DNA from 4 places in the Exiguobacterium sp. SH5S13 genome. Region 4 is predicted to be linked to each of the others. Evidence: predicted binding sites of a transcription regulator. Region 4 holds the regulator's gene; each other region holds the start of a gene.
The links. The regulator Rex, encoded in region 4, represses fermentation and respiration genes when NADH is low (regulators of the CRP and FNR family bind a similar motif). The targets are predictions, from matches to a motif close to TTGTGAAATATTTCACAA.
Positions count from the first base shown of each region.

Region 1: the regulator Rex is predicted to act here: its motif matches at 2,296-2,313, upstream of arcA (arginine deiminase).
Region 2: the regulator Rex is predicted to act here: its motif matches at 4,497-4,514, upstream of pflB (formate C-acetyltransferase).
Region 3: the regulator Rex is predicted to act here: its motif matches at 4,338-4,355, upstream of EVJ30_RS01720 (L-lactate dehydrogenase).

Region 1 covers NZ_SJUS01000022.1:3,764-11,479, reverse strand. Annotated here, with positions in the region: gene argF (ornithine carbamoyltransferase) at 1-861, opposite strand, end outside; gene arcA (arginine deiminase) at 878-2,107, opposite strand; gene mgtE (magnesium transporter) at 2,443-3,801, shown strand; partial or broken gene EVJ30_RS11395 (zinc ribbon domain-containing protein) at 3,986-4,297, opposite strand; gene EVJ30_RS11390 (sodium:solute symporter family transporter) at 4,260-5,024, shown strand; gene EVJ30_RS11385 (GNAT family N-acetyltransferase) at 5,411-5,821, shown strand; gene EVJ30_RS11380 (SDR family NAD(P)-dependent oxidoreductase) at 5,834-6,538, shown strand; gene EVJ30_RS11375 (hypothetical protein) at 6,628-6,837, shown strand; gene EVJ30_RS11370 (hypothetical protein) at 6,856-7,299, opposite strand; gene EVJ30_RS11365 (MDR family oxidoreductase) at 7,445-7,716, shown strand, end outside.
Region 2 covers NZ_SJUS01000003.1:128,350-136,065, forward strand. Annotated here, with positions in the region: gene EVJ30_RS03320 (b(o/a)3-type cytochrome-c oxidase subunit 1) at 1-1,260, shown strand, start outside; gene EVJ30_RS03330 (hypothetical protein) at 1,581-1,928, shown strand; gene EVJ30_RS03335 (hypothetical protein) at 1,959-2,600, opposite strand; gene EVJ30_RS03340 (DEAD/DEAH box helicase) at 2,597-3,763, opposite strand; gene EVJ30_RS03345 (hypothetical protein) at 3,818-4,240, opposite strand; gene pflB (formate C-acetyltransferase) at 4,601-6,847, shown strand; gene pflA (pyruvate formate-lyase-activating protein) at 6,904-7,620, shown strand; gene EVJ30_RS03360 (NAD(P)-dependent malic enzyme) at 7,662-7,716, opposite strand, start outside.
Region 3 covers NZ_SJUS01000002.1:60,649-68,364, reverse strand. Annotated here, with positions in the region: gene EVJ30_RS01740 (ROK family glucokinase) at 1-733, opposite strand, end outside; gene EVJ30_RS01735 (YqgQ family protein) at 827-1,021, opposite strand; gene EVJ30_RS01730 (M42 family metallopeptidase) at 1,024-2,040, opposite strand; gene EVJ30_RS01725 (rhomboid family intramembrane serine protease) at 2,056-3,114, opposite strand; gene EVJ30_RS01720 (L-lactate dehydrogenase) at 3,263-4,219, opposite strand; gene EVJ30_RS01715 (DUF92 domain-containing protein) at 4,389-5,159, opposite strand; gene EVJ30_RS01710 (5-formyltetrahydrofolate cyclo-ligase) at 5,138-5,692, opposite strand; gene rpmG (50S ribosomal protein L33) at 5,749-5,913, opposite strand; gene EVJ30_RS01700 (1,4-alpha-glucan branching protein domain-containing protein) at 5,998-7,716, opposite strand, start outside.
Region 4 covers NZ_SJUS01000038.1:1,801-9,516, reverse strand. Annotated here, with positions in the region: gene tsaD (tRNA (adenosine(37)-N6)-threonylcarbamoyltransferase complex transferase subunit TsaD) at 1-209, shown strand, start outside; gene EVJ30_RS14425 (hypothetical protein) at 223-789, shown strand; gene EVJ30_RS14420 (DUF2599 domain-containing protein) at 1,362-2,336, shown strand; gene EVJ30_RS14415 (hypothetical protein) at 2,717-3,124, opposite strand; gene EVJ30_RS14410 (ABC-F family ATP-binding cassette domain-containing protein) at 3,121-5,022, opposite strand; gene EVJ30_RS14405 (redox-sensing transcriptional repressor Rex) at 5,172-5,828, shown strand; gene EVJ30_RS14400 (twin-arginine translocase TatA/TatE family subunit) at 5,828-6,046, shown strand; gene tatC (twin-arginine translocase subunit TatC) at 6,050-6,838, shown strand; gene EVJ30_RS14390 (hypothetical protein) at 7,105-7,398, shown strand; gene EVJ30_RS14385 (FAD-dependent oxidoreductase) at 7,591-7,716, shown strand, end outside.

The DNA of each region.
Region 1 (7,716 bases), on a different contig from region 4:
AACCTCGGTCTCTAAATCGTGGAACGCCGGCAGGCAATGCAGAAACATGACGTCTCTATTTCCGGTCTTCTCGACCATGTCCATATTCACTTGGTACGGATGAAGGAGCTTGATCCGCTCTTCATATTCGGCTTCTTCGCCCATCGATACCCACACATCGGTATAGATGACGTCCGCATCAGCGACAGCTTCGTCGATGCTCTCCGTCAAGGTGATGCGTGCTCCTGTTTCAGCCGCGACCGAACGCGCGTAATCGACGACCTCGTCAGACGGCCAGAGCGATTTCGGCGCACAGATTCGCATGTCCATGCCGACTTTGGCACCACCGATCAACAGCGTGTTGCCCATATTGTTGCGTCCATCTCCAACGTAGACGAAACGAATGCCAGCCAAATCACCTTTTTGTTCTTTGACGGTCAAGAAGTCGGCCAAAATTTGCGTCGGATGATACAAGTCCGTCAAACCGTTCCAAACCGGGACCCCGCCATCCCGTGCAAGACCTTCCACCGTTTCGTGAGCGAAGCCACGGAATTGGATGCCGTCGAACATGCGTCCAAGCACGATCGCCGTATCACGGACCGATTCTTTTTTCCCGAACTGGATATCCGATTTCCCGAGGTATTCAGGATGCATGCCGAGGTCGATTGCCGCAACTGTGAACGCACAGCGCGTCCGTGTCGACGGTTTTTCAAACAAGAGCGCCACGTTCTTGCCTTCACAAATCCGGTGGGGAATCCCTTGTTTCTTTTGACGTTTGAACGCTGCCGATAAGTCGATCAAGTAGTTCAGTTCGTCCCGCGAAAACTCGTTAAGCGATAAAAAATGACGACCTTTCAAATCAAAGTTGAACGTTGTGGACATGTGTTTCTCCTCCTCGTTAAATATCTTCACGGATAATTGGACAACTCATACAACGTGGGCCTCCACGGCCTCGTGATAACTCACTCGACATGATTTCGATGACTTCGACCCCTTCTGAACGGAGCAGCTCGTTCGAAACGTAGTTCCGGTCATACGTAACGACGACACCTGGGGCGATTGCGAGCGTGTTCGACCCATCGTTCCATTGCTCGCGCGCCGCAGCGATCGGGTCGCCACCACCACATGGGATCAACACGATTTCCTCTAGGCCGAGAGCCGATTTTAACACTTTCAACAAATCAGTGTGTTGCGTGATGTGCAGCTCACCTTCCGCGTTCAACGTCAGTTCGAAGATGTTCATCTTGCCGCCCGGTCCTTGGATGAACGGATGGATCGTGAACTTATCGTGGTCGACCATCGTGAAGACGGTATCAAGGTGCATGAACGCACGCGACTTCGGAATCTCGATGGCGATGACTTTCTTGAACGTGCCTCCGTTCGCGAGCAAGTTGAGGGCGACGCGCTCGATTCCTTGGGCGGTCGTCCGTTCCGATATCCCGATGGCGACGACTTCTTTTGATAGGACGAGTTCGTCTCCGCCTTCCATCGCGAACCGATAGTCACGATCCGACCAGATCGGGATATCATGCTTCGCAAAGCGTGGATGGTATCTCATAATATATTGCGTGAACAGTGATTCGCGGCGACGCGCCGGTTCTTTCATGCGATTGATCGACAAGCCGTTCCCAATCGCCGCGGCCGGGTCGCGCGTGAAGTACAGGTTCGGCATCGGGTCGAGAAAGAACGGATACGTGTCCTCGATCATCTCGTGCAGATGACGGCGCTTTTCGCGCTTGATCTCGGTTTTACGGATACCGGCCATGACCGTCTCGATCAACTGTTCGTTATCATAAGCGAGTAAATACTCTTTGAGCGTCTCGTATGAACCGTTAATATTTGATTTTGATTCCGAAAGAATGTCGGCGACGAATCGTTCACGTACGCCAGGCAGCGATAACGTCTCTGCCATCAAGTTTTCTAAATAGAGCACCTCGACGCCCCGGTTTTGTAGCACGCTCGCAAAGTAGTCGTGCTCTTTTTGAATGACCGGCAAATGTGGAATGTCGTCGAACAAGAGTCGTTCCAAATACTCCGGCGTCAAATTTTCAAGTTCGCGTCCTGGACGCTTCAATAGTACAGTCTTTAATTCACCAATTTCTGAATACACGTGAATCGGATGTTTCAGCGTCGTATCCCGTGCGGTCAATTGATCCGTCATCGATATCATCTCGCTTCCTCCTAGTGATTCGGGTGTGTTTCTACCCTTACCTTATCAACTTACCCAATTCCGAGGCGGGTAATTCCAGCGTTCTGATTGTGGTCGATTCCACAAAAGAATGGATACAATATGAGTCAAACTGAATGAACAAACGGTTGTGAATCAATGAACAAGGAGAGAGCGACGGTTAGGATGGATACACGATGTATGAACTGTGAATAAAATCCATTATTTTTTCTTTTCAAATTAAGGTACGATAACGACAGGATATGAAAAATGACTTTAGAAAAGGAAGTGAGTCGATGGCCATCGAACGTACAGAACGCGCGCGTCATGAAGCCCAAGTGACAGCGCTCATCCAAAAAGGGGATCCGGTCGATTTCCGCGACGTGTTTTTAACACTTCACCCGGGTGAACAGGCCGACATCTTCATCGAACTCAACCAACCCGATCGGGCGTTTATATACAGCGCTTTATCACCGGAAGAGTACACCGATTTATTTGAAAAATTAGAGCTCGATGAACAACAACAGTTCATCCAAGAAATGCCGCGCCCGTATGCGGTCAGCGTCTTAAACGATATGTTCTCGGATAATGCCGCCGATCTCATGAACGAACTTCCGGACGATTTCATGAACGAACTGTTCGAACAGATGGACGAGACCGAGGCGACCGAGGTCAAAGACTTGATGCGCTATCCGGACGATACGGCCGGTGCCATTATGACGACCGAGTTCATCGTGCTACAGGCCGACAAAACGATCGGGGCGACACTTGAAGAGTTGCGTGACCTCGGTCCTGAAGCTGAGACGATTTACTATTTATATGTAATCGATGTAGACCGACGTCTCGTCGGCGTCGTGTCGCTCCGTGATTTGATCGTCTCCCCGCTCGACCATCTCATCGCTGACATCATGGGGCGGCGGGTCGTTTCGGCCCACGTCATGGCCGATCAAGAAGACTTGGCCCGAACCGTCCAAAAGTATGACTTGCTCGCGCTCCCGGTCATCGATAGCGATGATCACTTGCTCGGCATCATCACCGTCGACGACGTCATGGACGTCATCGAACGCGAGACGACCGAAGACTTTGAAGAACTGTCCGCGACGAAAGGCTCGTCTGACATCAACATGGGCCCGGTCGAGGCAGCGAAAAAACGTGCCCCTTGGATCATCAGCCTCATGTTCCTCGGGATGATCACCGCATCGACGATCGGTGGATTTGAAGATACGCTCGAGACGATTGTTTTGCTCGCCGTCTTCATGCCACTCGTCATGGGATCGGCCGGAAACGCCGCCACCCAGTCGCTCGTCGTCGCCGTACGTTCAATCGCACTCGGCACGATCAACCGAAAAAATGTCGCCAAGATGATTCGCCGGGAGTTCGGAACCGGTGTCCTGCTTGGACTCGCCTGTATGGTCGTTATTTTCGGGGTCATCACGTTCCTGTACGATAGCGCCTTGATCGGCATGATCGTCGGCTTGTCGATTTTCGCCTCACTGAGCGTTGCCACGATTGTCGGTACACTCGTCCCGCTCTTGATCAACCGCCTGAAACTCGATCCGGCCGTGGCCTCGGGTCCATTCATCACGACGGTCGTGGACAATCTCGGATTGATCATCTACTTCACTGTCGCCACTTCATTGCTTCGCTTTTTCTGACACCTGACGTTTCAGGTGTCTTTTTTCGTGTGAGCTTTGTTACGGTTTGTTTACAAAAGCGATGACGGGAAATAATTATCGTGCAAGGCGGGTAATTACGAAAAGTACTTATAGATAAGAAGTAATACAAGGAGGGTTGAACTACCCCCACCTACGCTACGCTTGGAGGTGAGAGATTCCTGGGTCATCCGGTCGAACGACCGGAACCTGACCAGGCTAGCCCCGTCGTCCCGACGGTTGAAGAGGCCAGGATGCGTTCGGCCTCTCGTTTGAGGTTCAGTCCTGCGTTGACATCCCGGTCGTGGCGGGCGCCGCAGCCTGGGCATACCCACTCACGCAAGGCGAGATGTTTCACGTCTTTGTGCCGATGGCCGCAACCCGAGCAGAGCTGGCTCGAGGCGAACGTCTTCCCGACCCTGACCACCTGTTTCCCGTACCAGTCGGCCTTGTATGCGAGCATGCGGAAAAATTCCGACCAACCGACGTCGGCGATGGCATGGGAAGTGACGGCCGGGATTGCCGCCATCATCATGGCACTATTCCTACTGCCTCGCTTTCTCGGCATCGGTATCACGACGATCCCTGAGTTTTTAAGTCAACGCTATGACGAGGACGTCCGGCGCTTGACCGTCCTCTTGTTCTTGTTCGGTTACATGTGCGTCACGATTCCGTCGATGCTCTATTCCGGCGGCCTCGCGGTCCTTCAGCTCTTCGATGTGCCTGAACTGCTCGGGATCAGCTTTGAACAGTCACTTTGGCTCGTCATTTGGTTCATCGGCATCATTCGCGCTATCTACGCCATTTTCGGCGGCCTCCGCGCCGTTTCGGTGTCGGATACACTCAACGGCATCGGGCTCATCATCATCGGCTTCCACGTCATCACGTACTACTTCTTAGTCTGGGGTATGAAACAATGGTTCGGATTTGACCTTGTCATCAACTTCATCCACATCTACGGCATCTTGTTCGTCATCGAGACGAGTATCATGTTGTTGTTCGCCAAACTGCGTCCGATGCAACAAATCAAGCCGATCCGGATCGACCTCGGTCGGGTGAAGCCTTGGCGTCATGCGATCTCGACGTCAATCATCCTCGTCGCCTCGATGGTGTTCGTCTACTTCGTCTTCTCTCCGATCGGTCTCGCCTATGCGGACGGAATCGTCTCGGGCTGGTTCTGGCCGGCGACGCTGACATTGTTCGCCGCGACGAGCGGTCGCGTCTGAGTATCGTACCGGTACTGGCTCCCGAGATACGAGGTGTACTTGAACAACCTTGGAACGACCGAAACCGAGCTCGAAGAAAAAGCGAGCAGCGGATAAACTCTCGACATTTAAATCACCCTTACAGCTGAGTTGTTTCAGCTGTAAGGGTGATTTTTCGTCTGGATATTTTTTCTGCTCGATTCGCCTGTTCGTTCAGTAGCGATAAATCTGTCGACCAATCCTCCCTCCCCTGCTTCCCACCTTTAAAATACTTGTATATCATATTATTACAGGAAAATAACACCTATCATTTTACCATTATTTAGGTTAATGTTTATGTGGGTGATGTCCCTTGATTAAGCTGATTGAAAAATGATGATGTGCAACTACATATCGGAGGGTGACGGTTGGACAAGAGATTGATTGATTTGCAAATTCGAACGTATCAAGATACTGATTTTGACCACATTCAACGATTGAACGAAGCCGAGGGTTGGCACCAACTTGTCAGTCAAAAAGAACAAACAAAAGAAGCATGGAAAAACTCGAACGTCGCTTTCGTCATCGAGTCTGAAACGGGACACGTGATCGCCTATCTTCGCGGTTTGACCGACACAAAAGTCAGCCTTTACGTGTGCGAGTTGCTCATCGCTGCTTCACATCGCCGGCTTGGCCTCGGGGAACGGTTATTGACACACGTCCATGCACTCTATCCTGAGACGCGGCTCGAGATGCTCGCGAGCGCTTCCTCGCATACGTATTATGAACGCTTGAACTTCCGCCCCTTCTACGGTTTTCGAAAAACGATTCACGAATAGGAGAGAATTTATTTGAAACTTGCCCTTGTCACCGGTGCGTCGCGCGGTCTCGGCCGCGCTGTCGCTGAAGAACTGTCGAGACGAAACTACGACGTCATCAACTTATCACGCTCGCAATCACGCGATTTAACGTTCGAACATATCGAAGTCGATTTATCCGACGTGTCGAGTACACTTCAAGCCCTTGAACAAATCAAGCCGCACATCGCTGACGCCACGTCGCTACTCATCATCCAAAACGCGGCGTTGATCGAACCGATTCACCGGGCTGGCCATCTCGACACGGAGCAGCTCACCGCTCACGTTCAGGCGAATCTGCTCGCCCCGATGCTGATCACGAACACCGTCCTCGCTTACGATGTGCCCGTCTCGCTCATCCATGTGACGTCAGGTGCCGCCAAACGTCCGATTTCGGGGTGGAGCGCCTACTGCGGCACGAAAGCCGGACTCGACCACTTTAGTGAGACCGTCGCGCTCGAACTAGAAGGAACGAGACATCGCCTCGCCTTGTTCAACCCGGGCGTGATGGACACATCCATGCAACAGACGATCCGCGCGTCTTCACGAGAAGCGTTTCAAGATGTCGAACAGTTTCAAGCTTACGAGACGGAAGGAAAACTGCGCTCGCCTGAGACGGTCGGCCGCGTCCTCGTCGAGCAGATGATCGACAAGCCGTTTGTCAATGGGAAAACGTACGCCATCCACGACCTCATCTAATTTTTAACCGGGTATAAAAATAGACCAACCCTGTCTCGTTTGACCGGCTACACTAGAGTCAAATCAAATGAGAAAGGGTGGCGTGATGTATGAAGACTATAGCGGGAGGATTGCTGTTTTTCGGGATATTCAGCCTCGTGCTATCGTTCACGATGATTGGAGATATCGCGATCGTCGGAGCGTTGGTGAGCGGTGTGTCCCTGCTGTGTAGCGTCGGGCTGTGGTTCGGTGCTACGGAAGTGATGCGTATCCGTATGGACATGAGCGAAGTCAAAAAAACGTCTTTCCCTTCTGAATAAGGGAAAGACGTTTTGGATTCAGTTTTGGTTATCGGTCTCATCTTCAAAGTCATCATCGGCAAACTCTTCAAAATCGTACTCTTCGAAGTCTGCTTCATCGATAAAGATGTCACGATCATTGACGACGTGAATCGGGCCATTGGCCACATCGATTCGAATCGTCCATGCCCATGGAATGCGCAGTCGGCTATATACGCCCGTCCAGAATTCCATCGATTCTTGCTCGTATCGTTCGAACTCTGTCAGTAACTCTTTAAACGTTACTCCTGACAACTGGAAGTTTGATTCTTGGATTCGCTCGAGCGCGTTATGTGTCGCTTCAAGCTCCGCCGCGCGGACCATCTCTTCGGCAGTCGCCATTTCGAGAATAGTTCCATCTGGTGGCAGAATGTCGTATACGTTGAACAATTCGCCTTCTTCTACTTCTACTTCTTCATCAAACTCATAGTCGTCGTGCCGCATGCTTCATTCCTCCTCACTCTAATTGAATCTACTACATTGTACCATTCCACACCTCGTTATAACGAAACATTCGCGTATATATTTTCCAGAGTGGGGAATGATACAAAGGGAACAGATTTGCCATACAGAAAGGGGCCAATTTACAATGAACGACTCATTTCAAGCACTCGTGCTCGACAAGCGTGATGACCGACTCCATTCCGAGGTGACTGAGGTCGATCTCGACTCACTACCTAAAGAAGAGGACGGCAACGTCCTCGTCGAGGTCCATTATTCGGCACTCAACTACAAAGACGCCCTCGGATTGACCGGATCGGGCAAAATCGTCAGCCATTATCCGTTCATCCCAGGCTGCGAATTCGTCGGGAAAGTCACCGAATCTGATCATCTTGATTTCAAGCCGGGGGACGAAGTCAT
Region 2 (7,716 bases), on a different contig from region 4:
GCCGACCCGATCTTCTATGTCGGTCTCGTCCTGTTCGTCGTCGGTACATGGTTCTCGGCGTTCGCGATGTTCCGCATGTATGCGGACTATAAACGGGAACACCCTGGCGTTCACCCGCCACTCCCAGCGTACATGAGTATCATGACGATGTTGCTCTGGGTCATCGCGACACTCGGTGTTGCCGGGACGATTTTGTTCCAACTGCTCCCGCTCTCGCTCGGATGGAAAGACACGGTCGGGATTGAACTGAGTCGGACGTTGTTCTGGTACTTCGGTCACCCGCTCGTTTACTTCTGGCTCATGCCGGCCTATATCGTCTGGTATACGGTCGTGCCGAAAGTCATCGGTGGGAAGATCTTCTCGGACGCGCTCGCGCGGATGGCGTTCTTGTTGTTCCTCTTGTTCTCGTTCCCGGTCGGTTTCCACCACCAGTTGACAGAGCCGGGGATCGATCCGTTTTGGAAGTTCGTCCAAGTCATCTTGACGTTCCTCGTCGTCATCCCGTCGTTCATGACGGCGTTCTCGCTGTTCGCGACGTTCGAGCTGCGGGGACGCGCGCTCGGCGCACGCGGCTTATTCGGTTGGGTCAAAAAGATGCCGTATGGCGATGTGCGTTTCCTCGCCCCGTTCGTCGGAATGTTGTTCTTCATTCCGGCTGGTGCCGGTGGTATCATCAACGCGTCGCACCAATTGAACGCGATGGTCCACAACACGCTTTGGGTCACCGGTCACTTCCATATCACGGTCGGGACGGCCGTCGCCTTGACGTTCTTTGGAACCGCCTATTGGCTCGTGCCGGTACTACGCGGACGGACACTCACGAAATCGATGAACCGTCTCGGTTTGATTCAGACGGGGACGTGGGCGTTCGGGATGTCGATCATGTCGTATGCGATGCACATCTCAGGCCTTCAAGGTAACCCGCGTCGGACCGGTCCGGCGACGTATTTCTCAGACGCGTTGACGCGTGAATGGATCCCGTACCATATGGCGATGGCAATCGGCGGGACGATCCTTCTCGTCTCGGTGCTCATCTTCGTCTATTCGATGTTCAACTTGTCATTCCTCGCACCAAAAGGTGAGGAAGAGTTCCCACTCGCGGAAACGGAAGAGGCGGCAATGGAGACGCCACGGTTCTTCGAGAACTGGAAGCTCTGGATCACGGTCACGTTCGTCTTGATCGCATTCGCCTACACGGTTCCGATTTGGCACTTGATTGAAAGCGCGCCTCCGGGAGCGAAAGGTTGGGTGCTCTGGTAAACTGAAGTCAGCCCTTTGCTAGGGGCATCAAAACGATCAATCCGTTAATACAAGCCGACTATATCGTCCGCTCATCAAACTGACGCATCCTAATCAATGAGGATGCGTCTTTTGTTTTGGATTGTTTCGGGAAATGATGCCGTCGCGGCGAGAGCTCGACGTCACGATGGACGAGCTCGTCAGCAAAATCAAACGGCAATACGGGGAAGGGAATCCGAAGTTAAGAAGCGTTATCGTAGCAAGCAAGTCATCGAAGACGTTTGTCACTCAAAAAATCGACCGTTCAAAGACATTGATCGGAGTGGTCATGGTATTCGACTATGCATCAAGAACAAGTATCAATGGGCAATCGCTATATTCCGATTCAAGCAATGACACTTGAGACGTTAAAAGAAGATACGGGAGATGAATATCGTGCGATTCGATCTGACGGAACAGAATTGATTATTGATTTAAACTCGTTAGAGCAGACGACTCGCCAAGTCATTCAAGGTGCAGTCGGGTCAATCACTTATATCGATCAGTTAGTCTATCATGTGCTTCCTAAAAAAGAAGGAGCCATGTTAGAAGTATATGATGAAGGGGAAATGGTTTCGCGCGCTTCCATAAAAGCAGAAGGAGACAGCGGACAGACGGCGAATCGACCCGTCCATTACTATGTTTACTAATAGAAAAACCGAGAGGCGGCTGCCTCTCGGTTATTTCGTTGGTTTCGGGATGATGACCCCTTCTTCTAAATCAAGCAACATATCGATCAGTTCTGCACAGAATTCTGGGAACTGGTCGAGGAACGCACCTGGACCGACCTCATCCATGAAGTCGATGTACAGATCTGCTACGTTGCCAGCCATCTTCGCTGGAAGTGCGAGGAAGGCCGACCCGAAGCGCCAGCTGCCACGGATATCGAGCAGTTTGCCGAGCATGACGTCGCCCGGTTCACGAACCTCCGGCAACGTCACTTTATACGATTCTTTCGTCTCCCAATCGCGGAGACCGTCCTCGGTCACTTCAAAGACAGAGCACCGGGGGACGGCGAGACCGCGCAAGGCGTGATAGAGGGCGGGTGACATATCGGCTTTATGGTCCGCCAAATAGCGGCCATGCGGTGTCATCCCGTCCTCGTCCGTCTCAAAGAAGACGGCCCAATCGATGAACAAATCGCGGAACAGTTCGGCGTCTTTCAAGTGCCACGTGCCTTCCGAAGCGATCTCTTGGATATAGTTCGTCCACTGCGTGCTGCGTGCGAGTGCCGCTTGCTCGTATAACTTTTTCAGTTCGGCCAGCAATTCGGACTCTTCGACGAGCAAAGGGAAGGGAATTACTTTCCGGTCTTTTTTCATCGCCGTGGTCCTCGCTTGTCTGCAGGACGTTTGACGACCGGCGGTTTGTCTTCGATCCGTTTCTCGATGACTTCGCCACGGTAAATCTCAAGCTCTTTCAATTCGACACCGAGCTGGCGGGCGAACGATTTCAAGTGCGTCAAATCTTCCGGCGTCACGATCGAGAGGACCGTCCCGGCCGCGCTACCGCGAGCGGTCCGTCCTGAGCGGTGGATGAAGTCATCGGTCGATTCAGGTAAATCGAAATGGACGACGTGCGTCACTTCATCGATGTCGAGTCCGCGCGCTGCGAGACCCGTCGTGATGAGGAGCGGATATTCGCCTTTACGGAATTCGCGGAGCGTCTCGACGCGGGCACGTTTCCCTTTCAAGCTATCGAGCATACGGTAGTTCACTTTCATCTTATCGAGCTCACCTTTGAGCGGCGGTAAGAACGAGCGGTTGTTGATAAACGCGAGCACTTTGACGCCGTCGACGTGTGACAGGCGGCGAAGCAGTTCTGGCTTATAGCGACGTGTCGTCAACATATAGCCGTACGTCACTTGAGCACTGACAGTCCGTTCGACCTTCACGTGAACCGGTTCTTTCAAGAATGGGGCAGCCCATGCTTGGAGCGTGTCCGTCAACGTCGCCGAAACGAGTGAGATTTGATGCTCGTGCGCCGTATGGTTGATGATGCGCTCGGCTGCTTCCGTCAATCCGCTGTCGATGATTTGATCGGCTTCATCGAGCACGATCGTATGCGTTTCGTGCAGTTTAAGTTTTTTCTTCTCGATCAATTCAACGAGACGTCCTGGTGTCCCGACGATTAAATGCGGTTTTTTCTTCAAGCGATCGATTTGGCGCTTCAGTTCGACGCCGCCGATGAACGAGGCAATCCGGACGTCACCTTTTTCGGTGAAACGTTGCGCCACCGTTTGGATCTGCATGACGAGTTCGCGCGTCGGTGCGACGATGACGACTTGGATCCGGTCGTTCGAGGCATCGATTTTTTCAATAGCGGGTAAAAGATAAGCGAGTGTCTTACCTGTCCCTGTCGGTGCTTCGATCGTGACGTCTTTTCCTTCTAAAAGGGGCGGGAACGCTTCCGCTTGGACCGGCATCGGTTCGTTAAAGCCAAGGCGTTCCCAGGCTTCGTTAATGAATGGTTTTGTAAAGTTCATATCAGTTCTCCTTATCGTTGGGCAAAAACAAAGGAAGCATAAGCGCTCCCTGGTTCAAATATAGCGAACATGTTCAGTGTCTTGGTCAATCGATGAACGGAGCGTCTGTGTGTACACTTGCCCGTCCTCGACGAGTTTGATGTGCACGTCGATGTGCTCAGGTGAGGCTTCGACACCTTCGACCGTGAAGCCTTGATACACGCGGTATTCCAATTCCTTAAGCAATTTTGCATAGGCGTTTAGTTCTGGATACGTCGTCGCGACGTCGATTGGGCGCGACACGAGTGCGACCATTAAATGGTCACGGAAATCGATGAAATCCTCATTCTCGATATCGTCATCAAAGCGAATCCAAAAGCCTTTTTCTTCAAATTCTGTGATAAATCCGTCGCGCTTGTCTCCAGCCTCTTCGACTTTAAGGGAGATGCGGTCACCGGCTTTTAAGTTATGCTCGGCTGTTAATGGTTCATACGTCATGGGAAGAACCCCTTCCTCTTCTACAATGTTCTGCTTCCATTGTGCTCGATATAAGGCAAAAATTCAAGTTCTATCCCGAACCTGTGAGTTAAGTCACTACAAAAACTGTATGATTTTTCACAACTCCTTAAAGATAATACAGGATTCACAAGAACGTGAACGGACAGGGATTCGTCTGTTTCTATGTAAGTTGAAAAACTACTATAACAGATAAAATAGCGCTTACAAAAACGGCATAACACCAATGTTCATGAGATTGTTACAACTTTCACAAGAATGTAAAACATATTGTTGGCGTTTTCACGTACACTCATATTATAAGGAATCAGGCAGTTATCTCAACTATGAGGAGTGACCATAATGGCAACTGAAATTAAATCAGCCTGGTCAGGATTTGTTCCTGGACAGTGGACGAACGAAGTGAATGTCGGTGAATTTATCCGCTTGAACCGCCACGAGTATACAGGGGATGACCGTTTCTTAGTCGGACCGACAGAGGCGACGAATCGTCTTTGGGGACAAGTGATGGAATTGACGAAAGAAGAACGGGAACGCGGGGGCGTTTGGGATGTCGATCAAAACACGCCGTCGACAATTATCTCACACGGACCTGGGTACTTAAATAAAGACCTTGAAAAAGTCGTCGGTGTCCAAACGGACGAACCGTTCAAACGCTCGATTCATCCGAACGGCGGCATCCGCATGGTCGACGCCGCGCTCGAGTCATACGGCTTCGAACCAAATCCTGAAATCACAAAAATCTATTCAGACATTCGTAAAACACACAACCAAGGTGTTTTCGATGCCTACACACCAGAGATGCGGGCGGCACGGAAGTCAGGGATCATCACAGGTCTCCCAGACGCATACGGACGTGGCCGGATCATCGGTGACTACCGTCGCGTTGCCTTATACGGTTTAGATTTCTTGATTGCCGAGCGTAAAAAAGATTTGGCGAACAATGGCGGTTTCCTCTCAGAAGCAGACATTCGGACGCGGGAAGAGATGTCTGAACAGCTTCGTGCCCTTCAAGAATTGAAACAACTCGGCGCTGCTTACGGATTCGACCTCGGTCGCCCGGCTGAAACGACGCAAGAAGCCTATCAATGGGTATATCTCGCTTACCTTGCAGCTGTCAAAGAACAAAACGGTGCGGCGATGTCTCTCGGACGCGTATCGACATTCCTTGACGTGTACGCTGAGCGTGACATGGCGGCGGGCCGTTTGACAGAGTCAGACGTCCAAGAAATCGTCGATCACTTCATCATGAAACTCCGCATCGTCAAATTCTTGCGGACGCCTGACTATAACGAATTGTTCTCTGGAGATCCAACTTGGGTCACGGAATCAATCGGTGGGATGAGTGAGGATGGCCGTTCGAACGTCACGAAGAGTTCGTTCCGTTTCCTTCACTCGCTCACAAACCTCGGCCCGGCACCAGAACCGAACTTGACGGTGCTTTGGTCGACGAAATTACCGGAAGGATTCAAACAATATTGCGCGAAGATGTCAATTGAGACGTCGGCGATCCAATACGAAAACGACGACCTCATGCTTCCAGAGTTTGGTGACGATTACGGCATCGCCTGCTGTGTGTCACCGATGAAAATCGGCAAACAGATGCAGTTCTTCGGTGCCCGTGCCAATATGGCGAAAGCACTCCTCTACAGCATGAACGGTGGACGCGATGAGAAGAGCGGCGATCAAATCGCTCCGGCTTGGGACATGAACACAGAAGACGTCCTCACGTACGACAAAGTGTACGCTGATTTCGACCGGACGCTCGACTGGCTCGCGGAGCTTTACGTCAACACACTCAACGTCATTCACTTCATGCACGATAAATATGCGTACGAACGGATCGAAATGGCGCTCCACGATCCTGAAATCTTACGGACGATGGCTTGTGGTATCGCTGGCCTTTCGGTGACGGCGGACAGCTTGTCAGCAATCAAATATGCGACGGTCAAACCGGTCCGGAATGAATTCGGCATCGCTGTCGACTTTGAAACAGAAGGCGACTTCCCGAAATTCGGAAACAACGATGACCGTGTCGACGCGATCGCCGTCGAACTCGTCGGATCGTTCATGGAAAAAGTCCGGAAACATAAAACGTACCGCGACGCGCTTCATACGCAGTCGGTCTTGACGATCACGTCGAACGTCGTCTACGGCAAGAAAACAGGTAATACGCCGGACGGCCGTCGTTCTGGTGAGCCGTTCGCACCAGGTGCGAACCCGATGCACGGCCGCGATACGAAAGGAGCGGCAGCGTCGCTCTCGTCAGTCGCCAAACTTCCGTTCGAACACGCGCAAGACGGCATTTCGTACACGTTCTCGATCGTACCGAAAGCACTCGGTAAAGAAGACGTCGCACGTGAACTTAACTTGGCGGCACTTCTTGACGGCTATATGGGTGGCGAGCACAAAGGTCACCACTTGAACGTCAACGTCTTCAATCGTGAGACGCTGCTCGACGCTATGGAACATCCAGAAGAGTACCCGCAGCTCACGATCCGCGTATCAGGTTACGCCGTCAACTTCATCAAGTTGACACGCGAGCAACAGATCGACGTCATCAACCGGACGTTCCACGGTTCATTATAAGTAAAGGCTTGGCGGCCTTCGCTTGAAGGCCGCTCATTCGTTAGGAGGTCATCTCGATGACAATGGGATATGTACACTCGGTCGAATCGTTTGGAACCGTTGACGGCCCGGGAATTCGTTTTATCGTCTTTTTGCAAGGTTGTGCGCTTCGCTGCTTGTATTGCCACAACGCTGATACGTGGGATTTTAAAAAGAATAACCATCGTTCGGCCGAGGACGTCATTCAAGAAGCGCTCAACTATCGTCCGTTCATGGAAGCATCAAAAGGCGGCATCACAATTTCAGGGGGCGATCCGCTCGCGCAGCCAGAGTTTTTAGAAGCGCTGTTGCGTGAAGCGAAAAAACACGGGCTCCACACGACGCTCGATACGTCGGGTGCACTCCGTCCTCCTAACCTTGACGCCATCTTAGACCACACCGACCTCGTCTTACTCGATATTAAACACATCGATGACGACATGTGCAAGAAACTGACAGGACGGAGCAACGCCAACACGCTCGCGCTTGCTGAACATTTATCCGAGCGCGGAACGAAAATGTGGATTCGCCACGTTCTTGTCCCGGAATGGACGCTTGATGAAGGGGCGCTCCGGCGCACGGCGGCGTTCATTCAAAAACTCGACCACGTCGAGAAAGTTGAAATCTTGCCGTATCACGAGATGGGCGTCTATAAATGGGAGGCGCTCGGCCTCGACTATCCATTAAAAGGCATCAAACCACCGACGACGGAAGAAGTCGAGTGGGCGGAAGGGATCTTGCAAGGTACAGTCTAAAAAAACTGCGCAGACCGTTATGGTCTGCGCAGTTTTTCGTGTTATAGCCGTTTATCACGCACGTGGCGGCGAATAGCGTCCTCATCGAGCGGACGG
Region 3 (7,716 bases), on a different contig from region 4:
TCAACCCGAGATATTCCGTCATCTCTTCGACGACTTCTGTCGCGACCTCGTCTTTCGCTTTATAGGCTTCAAACACATCGCGAGCCGTCACTTCACCTAACTCGTTCAATGACGTCGTTCTCCCTTTACGCTTTTGTAAAGCGAGACGGGCGATGCCGGTTGCTGAGGCGATCGTCTCGATGCAGCCTTTGCGCCCACATCCACACATGACCGCTTTCGCCTCGTCGCGCTCGACCGTGATATGTCCGATCTCACCAGCCATGCCGGCCGCCCCATGGACGATGTTCCCGTTCGTGATGACACCGCCTCCGACACCCGTACCGAGTGTGATTGCGAGCAGTTCAGACGCTCCTTCACCGGCGCCTTTCCACATCTCCCCTAGCGCGGCCGCGTTCGCGTCATTCTCGAGCACGGCCGGCAATCCGACCGCTTTCTCGAATTCGCTAACGAGCTCAAAGTTCTTCCATCCGATGTTCGGCGAGTATTCGACGACACCTTCTGAGAAGTTGATGAATCCCGGAGCTCCGATTCCCGCACCCGCAAAATCATGCTTCACTTTTCCCGATTGCTGAAGGTACGCTTCAAACGAGGCGGCGATATCTGTCGGGATATGTACCCCATTATCACGGATGTCCGTCTTGATCTCCCACTTGTCTGAAATGATCCCGTTCATGTCTAGGACGGCCATTTTCACCGTCGTCCCGCCGATGTCGATTCCTAATAACCACTTCATGCATTCCACTCCTCGTCTCAAATAAATCGCTTTCATTCAATAGTCTACACTATTAAACCCCTTGTGCAAACATTTGCACAAGAGGTTTTTCTGTCAATCTATTGAATTTTTTAGTTCATGCGTCAAAATAATCTTTGCCGTGTCATACTCGCGCTGTTCGATCATCCCACCGGCGTTCAATTCGTCTAACTCCATCATCATGAGACCGATCTCGGCGTCACGCTCTCCGATGTAAATAATTGTGCCAAACGATTTTAAAAACTGTTGCACGTCATAAAAGTTTCTCATCATTATTCCCCCATCGCGGTCAATGCGTAGCGATACAGCAACGCTCGTGTCGCCTCGAGCGATGTTTGGTGCGTCCGTTCATAGCTGTGGCTCGACTCGATCCCAGGACCGACGAGCGCATGTCGTACGTCATAGCCGGCCCGGATCGCAGCTGATGCGTCCGAACCGTAGAACGGATAAATGTCGACTTTGAACGGAATGTCGTGGTCGCGGCAAAGCTTCGTGAACTGACGACGCAACTCGAGGTCGTACGGACCTGAGGAATCTTTGGCACAGATCGATACCGTGTACTCGTCCGAGTGTTGCCCGTCCCCGAGCGCGCCCATATCGACTGCGATATACTCATCGACTTCGTCCGGGATCCCGGCGTTCCCGCCAAAACCGACCTCTTCATAGTTGGAAATCAAATAGTAGACCGTATGTGGCAAGTCCGCTTTGACCAAGTCACGCGCCAAATCGAGCAGGATGGCGACCGACGCCTTATCATCGAGATGGCGTGACTTAACATAACCCGTCTCCGTCTGCTTGAAACGGGGATCGAACGAGATGAAGTCCCCGACTTCGATGCCTAATGCCCGGACGTCGTCCGCCGTATGAACGTCGGCATCGAGACGCACTTCAATGTTAGTCGCCGTCCGCTCGGCACTGTTCGTGTCTTTATAGACGTGCACACTCGATTGATGAACGAGGATCGTCCCGTCCACCGCCTCGCCCGCCTCGCGATGGACGAGACAGTTCTCTCCCTCGATCGCGGTCCAGGCGTAACCGCCGACTTGCGTCAGCCGCAAGCGTCCGCTCGGCAACACTTCCTTCACCATCGCACCGAGCGTATCGACGTGGGCGGTCAAGAGACGGGCCGGGCCACTTTGTCCAGGAAACGTGGCTAAAAGTGCCCCTTTCGTCAATCGGCTCGTCTCGACCCCGAGGTCCGTGAGCTCTCGTTCGACGTAACTGACTGCTTCGTGCGTCATTCCAGAAGGACTTGGAATCTCTACTAATCGTTTTAACGTATCAATCATGTTGTTACTCCTTTGTCATCGATTATATCCGAGCCAGTATAATGTCCCGGTCAATCCAATAGCGAGCACCGTGAACAACAGGCGCCATTTTTTTGTCGTTTCATCAGGTAATCCGACCACGCCCGCCATCAAAAATCCACCGATGAGGCCCCCGGCATGGGCCGAGTGGTCCAAGCTGGCACCGAGGACGAAGGCGAGCCCTACGTTCAATCCTAACATAATAAACAGCGGTGGGCCGAGCGTCTTCATGAACAGCGAACGGTCACGCAGTCCGAAATAGAGCAGTGCGCCGACGAGACCGAACAATGCACCGGACGCGCCTGCCGAAATCGCTTCACTGAACGCGTAGGAGGCAGTCGACGCGATGACGCCCGCCAACAGATAGATCGTCAAGAACCTCGGTGACCCATACATGCGTTCGACGAGCGGGCCGAGCGACCAGAGCGCGAACATGTTGATCGCAAAATGAAACCAGCCGATATGAAGGAACATCGGTGTGACAAGGCGCCACCATTCGCCATCGTCGATGAGCGGATTGACTTTGGCGCCGAATCGGATGAGCGTGTTCGGATCGAGCGTCGAGCCGAGCGATTCGGCGAGCCACATGACGACAAATGTCAACATCATGAGCGCATAGACGAGTTGCGGTTCACCGAATGAGAATCGCTTCTTCAGTTCGGCTTTTCGCTGTTTATCGAGTGCGAGCGCGAGCGACCGAAACCGGGTCTCATCTTGTTCATCGCCACACGTGTGCCTGTCGAGTCTCACCTTGGCCGCGACTTGGAACGACAACGTCTCAAGTCGCTCCTCATCGACGAGCGCGTCGCCGTATATATGGACATGAAGCTTCGCACGCCCGAGTCGTGCGAGTCGGAACGAGCTCATGACCGCCTCGATCTCGATCGCGACATGGTTTGCCCACGCCTTATCCGTCTTTATGTACAGGTGATAGAGGTCTCCAGCTTTCGTGTCGAACAATAGCAGCGCGCGCGAAGGCTCGAGTATCCCTTCGACCCGACCGCCTGCCTCGACCGCATGGTAAATGTCTTCCCAAAAACATCCCGGTTGCGTCAACTGAATCCCCTCCTTTCCTTCTGTCTTAATTGTAATCCAATTCGATCATGACGACAAAAGTTGGCGCTTTCTGAATCTGTCCGCCGTCCGTGCCAACACATAAAAAACGTAGCCGGCATACGCCGACTACGTCTATATCGCGAATATATTATAAAACAGGTTTCATCGTTTTCAACAACACGTCTGCCGAATGGAGCATTTTCTGCTTCTCTTCTTCTGATAACTCGATTTCGACGACTTGACGCACGCCTTGGCGGTTGATGATTGCCGGCACACCGATATGAATATCGTTCAAGCCGTACTCTCCGTCCAAGTAGGCACCGACCGTGAGCAACGTGTTCTCGTTACGGAGCACCGCTTTGACGAGACGAAGCAAGCCGAGACCGATCGCATAGTACGTCGCGCCTTTACGTTCGATGATGTGATACGCAGCGTCACGAACGTTGACGTAGATGTCTTCAAGGTCTTCCCACGTATACTCGTCGTTCTCTTCAAGCAACTGTTCGACCGATTTGCCGTAAATCCGGGCGTTGCTCCACGCCGCGAACTCGGTATCGCCATGCTCACCCATGATGTAAGCGTGGCAGTTGCGCGGATCGACGTTGAAGTAATCACCTAGCATGTAGCGGAGGCGTGACGTATCGAGTACAGTCCCTGATCCGAAGACGCGATGTTTCGGAAGACCCGAGTATTTCCAAGCCAAGTGTGTCATGATATCGACCGGGTTTGACGCGAGGATGATGATACCGTCGAAGCCAGAAGCCATGATTTCAGTGATCATCGATTTCATGATTTTCGCATTTTTCTCAACGAGGTCGAGACGTGTCTCACCTGGTTTTTGAGGAGCTCCGGCCGTGATGACGACGATATCTGCAGCACCGCAGTCCGTGTAATCTCCAGCCCATACGCGCATCGGTGACGAAGCGAACGAGACGCCGTGGTTCAAGTCCATCGCTTCGCCTTCTGCCTTCGCCTTGTTGATGTCGATGATGACGAGTTCTTCACATAGGCTCGCTGTCGTCAATTGATACGCGAAGCTTGCACCGACCGCTCCGGCCCCGACGAGAGCGACCCGTGTTACTTTTGCATGATTTAATGTTTCCATGTTGTTTTTCCACCCTTCAAACAATCTGTTTCATGTTTTTGTTTTGTCTGTTACACCTAGATTGTAACATCATTCACAAACAGTCAATACAAGAGAAACCGTTTTCAGTTTGGCAATATTGTGACAAAATTCACATTCGTTTGAAACATCCTCATTCTCTGTACTACCCTTATGCGAAAACAAGAAAACCAATCGCCGCCGCGGAGGCGATCGCCAAGAAATTAACGGCGTCGTTGCCGAGAAAGCGCCATCCAGATACATAGTCGGTCGCTTCGCCGTGATGCAGCTTTTTCTCCGTCAGTTTTCGGCACGTCCGACAGCGATACTTTCGTTGCACGGTCGCACCGAGTAACGTATCGACGACGCTGCCGCTCAGACCGAGCGCAATCAATAGAAATAGCGTGCCCATCGTTATGTTCAAGAACGGGAGCGATGCCAAGACGATGATCGTCGCGCCGGCGATGGACATGAGCGTACCGAACGGTGACACCCCACCGCTCGTCCCCGGTTCAACTTCACGCAATGTCAAAACGGAGCGCGGTCGGCGCGATGCGAGGACGCCGAACTCCGACCCCCACGTGTCACTCGTCGCCGCCGCGATTGAAACGACGTAAGCGAATAGCCACGCCTCGTTCGAAGTCATCGCCATTCCGATTGCGGTGAGCATGGCGATTCCTCCGTTCGCAAGCACTTGCACGAAATCACGCGGCCCGGATTTTTCAACGATGTCATCGACCGACGCCTTGTCGCGGGCGCGATATTTTGAAGCGAGCGAGGACGTCGAAAAGAACACACCGAGCAAGTACAGCCCGAACCAGCCAAAACCAAACCCGATGACCGCCCCTGTCACGATCGTCAAGATCGCTCCAGAGAACGTCAACGACCGGAGAAGATATCCGGCCAGTGCAACTAGACAAGTTACGAGGACGATTGAGAGCATCGAATCATTTCCCTTTCTGTCACGATCAGTTCGACAGGTATGTCGTGTGGTTCGATCGGTATTTCTTCGAGCACTTGTACGTCGTAGGCGAGCGCGATCGTAGCACCGCGATATGTCGCTAAGAAACGGTCGTAATAACCCCCGCCCCAACCGATCCGATATCCAGAACGGTCAAAGACACGGCCTGGCACGATACAGACATCGATGTCGAGGTCGGTTTCCGCGGTCGTCGGCTCGAGAATACCCATTACCCCCGGCTCGAGGTCGCTGAACGTCCTGATTTCGTGGAACGTGAGCCCCTGTTCCATTACTTTCGGCACTAACACCGATTTTCCTGCTTTTAAAGCTGTATCGATGAGCGGACGCGTATTCACTTCAAGGTCGAGTGACAATGTGAGTGCGACCGTATGCGCTTGTTGCCACTCAGGAAGTGACGCCACGGTATGTAGGATCGCTTCATCACGCTCGTCACGATCGGTGAGCACGCGAATATTCACATGAACCGCTTTTCGGAGCTCTTGTTTAGCCGTCATCTTTTATTCCTCCTATCGAAAAAAAAGGCCGCCACATGAGTGACGGCCGGTCTCAATTATTTCACTTCGCGGTAAAGCGTGTGACGACGGAGACGTGGGTTGTATTTGCGCAATTCGAGGCGCTCTGGGTTGTTACGTTTGTTTTTCTTCGTGATGTACGTGCGATCGCCTGTTTCTGTGCAAGCTAGTGTGATTTTAACGCGCATATCTTTCACTCCCATCTTACTAATGTTGTATCAAGTGCTTTTGCTTTACAGTCTAAGCATACTCAATTATCCTACCAAGTTTTTTTTGAAAAAGCAAGGTTATTTCACGTTCTTTTTCAAACGTTTCTGCCCGTACGGTGACGCGTCGAGCGGTAGGCACGTTTTTACGTTATCGCCGATCACATACCGCGTCGCGAGCTCCTCGATCGAGAGCTGTTCACCGACATAAACCGTATCAGCTTCCGAGAGGACGCCGTTTTCAATGCGATGGATCGCATCGAACAGGCCACCGTGCCCGTGCGGGTTGCGGGACGTTTCAAATGACAACATAGTTGAGTATAACGGAATATCTAGTGACTTCGCAAGTGAACGTGCCGCTGGAATCGTCATCCAATCGAAATGATGGACCGCTTTGAAGTTGACCATCGTCTGTAACTGTTGGACGAGTTTCACGTAGGCGACGTTCTGAGCAGCGATTTGGTTCATGACATGCTCTAGAAACGGACTCGTGAGCGGGACCCGGTACACGTGAACGCGATTGTGGCGCTCGTATTCAGGCAGTCCTTCACTGTGCGGCGTGAGGACGTAAACGGTCTCCCCGTCAGCCGCTCGTGCCTCGACTTCAGCGACGACGCGGTGACCGAGGTCGCCCACGATATTGCCTGTATATTCTGGCGTGAGGACGAGAATGACCTCACCTTCTTCGCCACGCTCCTGCGTCACATAATAGTCGTGTGGAGATAGGAACGTATCGATATCAATGTCAACGTCGTCTAAGAACGGATAGACCGTGTAGTGCTCGTCTAGCAAGCGATCCGATAGCTTGCCTTCGTAGAGCGCCGTTTCGAGTTCGGCAAACAGACGGGTATGTTCCCGGAAACGTTCGGCGGCGTATTGCGCCGTCGTCTGGCCGTCCAAGATAAACGCCCAATCGCTCGAGACTGAGAGCACATAATGACGAATGAGCTGTCTTAAAGCCCGGTCGGCGAGTGGCGAGGTGTTCCGATAGTCGGCCACGTCTTTGACGAGTTGCGTCTCCATCGTGTGCAAATGTCTGAGCATCCATTCGTTGCGCTCGTTGATCCAAACATCGCCGTAACCTTTCCGGCCCCACGTGTTCATCGAAACTTGTACTGTTTGCAGGTCTTGGAAATGACGCTCGAGGAAGAGTGCCGGCGTGATCGTCTCAATCCCGTATGCCTCTAGCCGCTCCGCGACTTGCCCTAAAAATTCAGGGCCCTCAAACCACCAATGGCCGAACAGTTCGGCGTCGAACGGTGCCGTGACGAGGAACGGCGGGAACGTTTGTCCACCGTGCGCTTCTAAATGCGCCGCGAGCGTCTCGGCGAAATCGGTCGCGTGATTATCGATTTGATGTTCGGCCCATCCGCGGACGTAATAGTCTTTTTCGTCGCTGTCGCCCGTGATACGATGCATTTTCAAACCTGTGTCGAAACGGATGCCTTCCGGATGCATGAACGCTTGAATGTATTCCCAGTCCCGATCGTAGGCGAGATCGCGATAAAACTCGCGATAGTCCGGATGCCCCGGATAACCGATCATCGAACTCCAAATCTTCCCGGAGATAATTTGATCACGTGGGAACAAAGCGACTCCGTGCGGCGAATAGACAGGCGCACCGATGCCTTTGTCCGGCGTCGGGTCGGCCTCGAGCAACGCGTGCTCATCGACGAACGTGTAGCGAATCCCTTCCTCATAGAGGATGCGGTCGACTCCTGGCGTATACGCACATTCCGGTAACCAAATACCGGTCGGACGGAAGCCGTAATGCCGCTCGAAGCAGTTCAATCCGGTCCG
Region 4 (7,716 bases):
TCGCGGCGAACCGCGGGCTCCGGGCCGCCCTTAAGGAAGCGACGGAACGGGAAGGCATCCGTCTCGTCATCCCGCCGCTCAATCTGTGCGGGGACAATGCCGGTATGATCGGTGTCGCGGCGCATCACGCGTATGTGCGCGGCAAGCGCGATACACTGGCGATGAATGCGGTTCCTGGGTTATCCTTAGAAGAGAGCATGACAGTCTAGGGGGAACAGAGAGATGACGAAACGTATCATCATTGGAGGGCTCATCGTATTGCTCGTCGTTGCGACGTTTTTGCAAGTACGTGAGATCATCCGCGCTTATAATATCGCTTATGTAGAAGAAATCGTCCCAGAAGAGACGCGGGTCCGTTCGCTGACGGGCGCTGATACGCTCGAAGGCATCACCCGTGTGACCGGTGAGAACACACTCATCGAGACGCTGTATGGTTATAAGAATCTAGAAGACCAAGACATCAAGAGCGTCATCGTCGTCGACCGTAACCTCGGCGTGCAGCCGAAAGCGAGCGACGCCTATTACGAGCTCTTCCCGGGCCGTGAGGCGACAGAGGAAGAAGCGGCCAAGTTCGATGCGCTCGTCAAAGAGTTCGACGAACAACAACTGTTCGCGCAAGTCATCTCGGCCCATGAGGCCCGTTATGTAACGAACCGTGAAGAGACGTTGACGTTCTATAAAGTGTTCGTCCGCGACGTCGATACGAACGAGTACGTCTTCTTTATCACGGAAGACGGTATCAAGCTCGACTTCCACACGCGCGGCTTCCAACCGCTGCGCTACTTCTAAAAAAGGCTCACAGAAACGGATATTGTCCGTCTCTGTGAGCCTTTTTCATTTGTCTTCGATGAAGAACGTGACGACGAGAAAAGAACTGCAACTACGGTAGACTTTATAGAAAATGCGCCAAGTGAGTATCGATAGTCAGCCGGCCAATAATATGTGCGCATGGATGGGACGCAATTCATAATCCATCAAGCGGATATTTTTAGTCTACTCCATTGATTTCACCTACTTTCTGTTGTTCGTTTACATAGTCTATCTGACAGTCGGATGAACCGGGCTCGTCACTTTATGGTGATCTTTTTAATAGTGGACTCTGGATGAAATTATAATCACAAAAATGGGAAATGGTTACTTTTAGGGCCATAAGCCTAGTATATTTTTCATGACCTAAGAAAATTGTTGTACTATTGTCCTTTTTGTTTTGATAAAAAAGACATCTAGAAAATTGATTAGCAATCTTGAATACTATTAGAGTGGTGGGAAAGACATGGGCAGAATAGAGAAAACAGATGATTGAACTGCCGATATTTGTCTTTTCCCAAAATATAAAGCTTATATAGTAGGGGGACACAACGTTGAGTAAAGGCTTTATAATGAAAGCATGTATGAGTAGTTTGGCTTTATTTACAATACTGGGGACAGCACATCCAGCTTACGCATCTACAGGGGGGAGCGAATCGAAATTGCGTCCAGACGCAGAAGTAGATTCGATTGAAGAGGATCGTTTAGTAAACGATACGGATCAGCTTAATGAAATTGAAGTATTTTTCACTAATCCATCAGTTACGATGACGAAAGAAAGTGATGAGTTTAGTATTATACATGAAGACTCAAATTTAGAATTCGATAAAACAGAAGAAGGGAAAGTGATTTTCAGAAACAAAGAAGAACAGTATTCTATTGAAAATGTGGCTTTAGTAGGAGGTGTCCAAATCCTCTACAACATTGAATCAACTGAGTCGCCAAAAGAATATGTCTTAGATTTAGACATTACTGAAGGTAGTCGAATTATTCACGAAGATGGAGAGTACAAAATTGTGAATGAAAAAGGTGAGGTAGAGGTCTTCATTGGCTCCCCTTGGGCGAAAGACAGTAATGGAAACGAAGTCGAAACATATTATGAGATTAAAGACCAACAGTTGATCCAACATATTGATTATGAAGGAACGGATTATCCTTTAGTCGCTGATCCATTGTTCTGCTCGGATACAATCGATAATACAGCGTCGAAGTATACGGACTCTAATACTTTTTCTGTATATCCACGGACATGTGCACGAACGTATATTACAGCTAGCTATACTTTGGGTGGCGCATTATTAGGCGTTTTTGGGTCAACTGCCATCGGAAAACAGATGTGGTCTGAAGTTGTAGCAGACGCTTCGTATCAAGCGACAAGTACGGCAAACCGCCCGAAGCTCAAAGATCAATTTATCTGTCATGCAGTTAACCCGACTACGATTTGGAAATCATCTTGGAATCTAGATACGAATCGACCGGATGTTTCATTGTTGGATACGTATAAAGCACTTTGTAATCCAGACTATTAAAGGCGAGGTAAACTATGAACATTCAATACTTTGAACCAGATTCGTTATTTTTCATTGTAATCGCGTTGCTAATCCTCTATCCAATCCTTCTTTTAGTAGGGGTGACTACGAGTAAAACAAATCTTATTGGAAAGATTATTTACGGTATTTCAGCATTCTTTTATGCTTACGTGATTTGGTATAGCTACAGCCTAGGCATTTACTTAGACGAGATGTCTGATCCGGCACAAGATGAAGTCATCTTTGGTAGTATAGGATATTTCCATTTAATTTTGTTGGCATTCCCCTACATCTTTTTAACGATGGGTTTTACGTTCAAACAGCATACTCGATCATAATAAAAGAGCGCCTTCCGCTATACGCGGATTGGCGCTCTTTCGTCAGTTTTTCGGTTGTCGATAATTATTTCGATACCACATATTCACCCGGCTCACGACGTAGACGATAAACGCGAGCACCCACATAAACAGCGTCTCTTGATAAAAGTGGCCCCAGACCGAGCCAGGCGCATAAAAGCTATGCACCGTGACATCAACTGGCCAAATGACGAGCCGGATGAAGAGGGTGCTCATGAGCAAACCGCTGAGCAGGCTGATGATGATACCGGACCATGTTTGGATGATAAACCCGACGACAATCGGCAGGAAGTAAAATAAAATGATTGGGACGTTCGTCGCCTCGCCGCGGATGAGTTCCGAGATATACTCGGTCCCGCTCGGCACGATATAGACGAACCCGGTCAGGAACGCATGCATCCAATCGATCCGCATGGCACGGGAACGCATCATGAATGGAGTTCCTCCCATTCTGAGAACAGTGCCGTGATCGACTCTTTCGTCGCGTCGGACTCGGTCGACAGCTCTTGGGCGCGGGCGAAGTCGTTGAACACGTCCGGTTCGCATAACAGCTGCTCGATCTCTTCAAGCCGCGCTTCGTGGCGCTCGATCGTCAGTTCGATCTCTTCGACCCGCTGTTTCAGCCGGCGTTCTTCGCGTTGCTGTTCTTTGTCGGCGCGCTGCTTCTTGACGACGACTTGTTTCGTCTCCTCGCGGGCGAGCCGGGCGAGGTCCTCGAGCTCTTCTTTCTTCTCGACGTAATACGAGTAGTCGCCGAGGTACTCGTCGATGCCGTTCGGCGTGATCTCTAAGACACGCGTCGCGAGCCGGTCGATGAAGTAACGGTCGTGGGAGACGAACAGGATCGTCCCGGGATAGTCGACGAGCGCGTTCTCGAGGATCATCTTCGAGTCGAGGTCCAAATGGTTCGTCGGCTCATCTAAGACGAGCAAGTTCGGTTGCTCGAGCTTGAGCTTGGCGAGCGTCAGCCGGGCCCGTTCGCCGCCGGATAGTTCTTGGACGCGTTTCATGACGTCGTCCCCGCTGAACAAGAACTGGCCGAGCAGACTGCGGACTTCTTGCTCGCGCATGAGCGGCCAGTCGTTCCAAATCTCATCGATGACGCGGTTGGCGTCCGACAAGTTCTGTTGTTCCTGGTCGTAGTAGCCGATCTCGACGCCGGTACCGTAGCGGATGTCACCGGTCAGTGCGGGTTGTTGTTTCGTCAACACTTTGAGGAGCGTCGATTTGCCGACTCCGTTCGGGCCGACGAGGGCGACCGACTCGCCGCGCTGCAGTTGGAAACGTAAGTGTTGTGCGATCGGTTCCTCGTAGCCGATGGCGAGGTCGCTGCCGCTCAACACATCGTTCCCGCTTTGACGTTTGATTGAGAACGACAACACCGCGCTCCGCTCGTCACCGTCCGGCACGTCCATGCGGTCGATCTTCTCGAGCCGCTTGCGGACGCTTTGGGCGCGTTTCGTCGTCGTCGCCCGGGCGATGTTCCGTTGGATGAAGTCTTGCATTTTGGCGATCTCTTCTTGTTGTGACTCGAACTGCTTCTTCTCTTGCTCGTACAGCGCGGCCTTCTGCTCGAGGAACTTCGTATAGTTCCCGACGAAGCGGCGGCTGCGGTTGCGTGACAGCTCGTAGACGACCGAGACGACGCGGTCGAGGAAGTAACGGTCATGGGAGACGATGAGGACGGCACCTTTATAGCCGCTCAAGTACTTCTCGAGCCAGCTGAGCGTCTCGATGTCTAAATGGTTCGTCGGCTCATCCAAGATGAGCAGGTCCGGGCTTTGCAGGAGCATCTTCGCTAAGGCAAGACGTGTCCGCTGTCCGCCTGAGAGCGTGTCGATCCGACGTTCGAAGTCGTCCGGGTAAAACCGCATCCCGTGCAAGATCGAGCGGATCGTCGCTTCATACTGATAGCCGCCGCGGTCTTTGAACGTGTGCTGCTCCTCGTCATACGCCGCGAGCAGACGCTCGTAGGCGGCCGGGTCGTTCAAGATCCGCTCCGAGCCCATGTCTTGCTCCATCTGGCGGAGCGTCTTCTCTTGTTCGATCAAATCGGTGAAGACGGTGAGCATCTCGTTCCACGTCGTCTCGTTCGATTCTAACCCCGAGTCTTGGGCGAGATAGCCGATCGTCACGTCTTTTGGCTTCATGATGTCGCCCGAGTCATAGTTGTACTCGCCGGCGATGACTTTTAACAGCGTCGACTTGCCGGCGCCGTTGCGGCCTACGAGGGCGACGCGTTCGCCTTCTTGGATTTCTAGTTTGACATTCTCTAAAATCGGCTCGACGCCGAACGATTTGGATAAGTTGTTGACTTGCAGTAGGATCAAGTGAAAAAACCCCTTTCTCTCTGTTTAGTATACTTTATTTCTTCCCCTTTTCAGGTATATTCATTGAGTGCTTATGTGAATTCGTTTACAATCAAGGTGTATGAAATCAGATTCGTTTGAAACGCGTCGTAAAAAGGAGGCTCTTTCCGTTGAGTCAAAACGAACCAAAGATTCCGCAAGCGACAGCCAAACGGTTGCCACTATACTATCGGTTTATCCAAAGCCTACATTCGTCAGGGAAACAGCGTGTGTCTTCTGCTGAACTGAGCGAGGCGGTTAAGGTCGATTCGGCAACGATTCGCCGTGACTTCTCATACTTCGGTGCGCTCGGTAAAAAGGGATATGGCTATAACGTACAGTATCTGTTAGACTTTTTCCGTAAGACGCTGAATCAAGACGAGATCACGAACGTCGCCTTGGTCGGGGTCGGTCATCTCGGGACAGCGTTCGTCAACTATAACTTCCTTAAAAACAATAACACACATATCGTCGTCGGGTTCGACGCAGACGAGACAAAAGTCGGCACGACGATGTCAGGTGTCCCGATTCATCACGTCGATGAGATGGAACAAATCATGAAGCAAAACAAAATCGATGTCGCCATCCTCACGGTCCCGTCCGCTTACGCGCAGCCGGTTGCCGATGACTTGGTCCGCTATGGCGTTCGAGGGATCTTGAACTTCACGCCGGCGCGATTGACTGTACCGGACACGGTCCGCGTCCATCATATCGACTTGTCGATCGAACTCCAGTCGCTCATTTACTTTATGCAACACTATCCATCCGCTGAGGGGGTCCATCAATAATGGAATTTCTACAATCATCACTCGTCGTCGGTATCCCAGGTGGCGTCAGTATTTTCGTCATCGCCATCATCGCGCTCATCCTCTTCGGGCCGAAGAAATTGCCAGAGTTCGGCCGGGCAGCGGGGCAGACGCTCCGTGAGTTCAAAAATGCCACGAACGGTATGATGAAAGAGCACGACGAGACCGACAAGAAAGAAATTGAGAAGAAAGAGCAGTAAGCCATGAGCCATCAACCTGATCAAGAACGGGCACTGTCCGATCACTTGACAGAGCTGCGGAGACGACTGATGCTGTCGGCATTTGTCGTCTTTGCCTTCTTTCTGATCGCTTTGCCGAGTGTCAAATACGTGCTCGCCTATCTGCAGGCGGACCTCGTCGAACGAGGGCTCGAGCTGAACGCCTTTGGGGTCGCGGACCCGCTCATGATTTACTTGAACTTGGCGCTCGTCATCGGGCTCGTCGCGTCTGGTCCATTTCTACTGTATCAACTGTGGGCGTTCGTCGCACCTGGTCTGCATCCGAATGAACGAAAATGGACGCTCGCCTATATCCCGGTCATCTTTATCTTGTTCCTCATCGGTCTCGCATTCGCCTACTATTGGTTGTTCCCGCTCGTCCTCGATATCTCGACGGACCTCGGGCAAGACCTCGGTCTGACGCAAATCATCGGGGCGACGAACTATTTCACGTTCCTGTTGCAACTGACAATCCCGTTCGGACTGTTGTTCCAGTTGCCGGTCGTGACGATGTTCTTGACGCGCATCGGTGTCGTGACGCCGTACTTCCTCTCAAAAATTCGGAAGTACGCCTACTTCGCCTTGTTCGTCATCGCGGCATTCATCACGCCGCCGGATTTGACGTCGCACCTCATGGTGTCGCTGCCGCTCTTCTTCCTATATGAGATCAGCTTATCGATCTCACGCATGACGTACCGCGGTGTGCTCCGACGTGAGAAAGAGGCGATGGTGAAAGAACAGATGGATTTGATGAAGCAAATGAATGAGAAGTGAACACTACGTCATGAGACGTGGTGTTTTTTTAATGCGAGTGCGCTAAACTGGAAGTATCTTGAAAAGGGGCTTGGCCATCGTGTTGATCGGACTGTTTCTCCTTGTCGGTTGGCACGTATCACGGTTGGCATAACGGTGCTTTTTGGTCGCAAACTGTCGTACTGAAACTACATGTTCAAAGTGATATTGGTCGTAAACGCTTTTTCTGCAACAAGGAAGTACATGCTAAGATAAAACCAATCAAACACATGTCAGGGGGAGAAACGATGACTTGGGAGTACTACGGGGATGAGCTCATCATCATCGGTGTGTTGACGACAATTCTGTTGATTGCCGTGCTGAACTTTTGGAAGTCGCCATTCAAGCGGAGACTTGCCTTCTCGTTGACGCTGCTCGTCGTGGGATACGTGTCGTGTATCATCGGACTCGTCTTCGTCCGCGGGTGGGACGCCCTGGGCTGGATCTTGTACGGCTTTATATTGTATGTGATCGGGTTCGTCACATATATCGGTGTCGTCATCTACCACTGGATGAAAGCGAGACGCACGTCCAATTCATGATCAAAACCGTTCCTGCCGAGGAACGGTTTTTTGTCGTCACAACCGGCGTTCAAACTTTAGACATAATTACGTGAAAAACTGAGCAAAGGGATTGTCAAACCTTCTTGTGAAATAGTACACTAAGTTCAGAAAGCGAATGTGATATTTGTCACAAACACTAACTTGCCTACAACTCAAAGGAGAGACTACCATATGAAAATCGCAGTCATCGGATGTACACACGCAGGAACAGCAGCAGTCAAAGGCTTACTCGCCAAGCACGACAATCTCGACATCACCGTGTATGAGCGGAACGACAACGTCAGCTTCCTCTCGTGT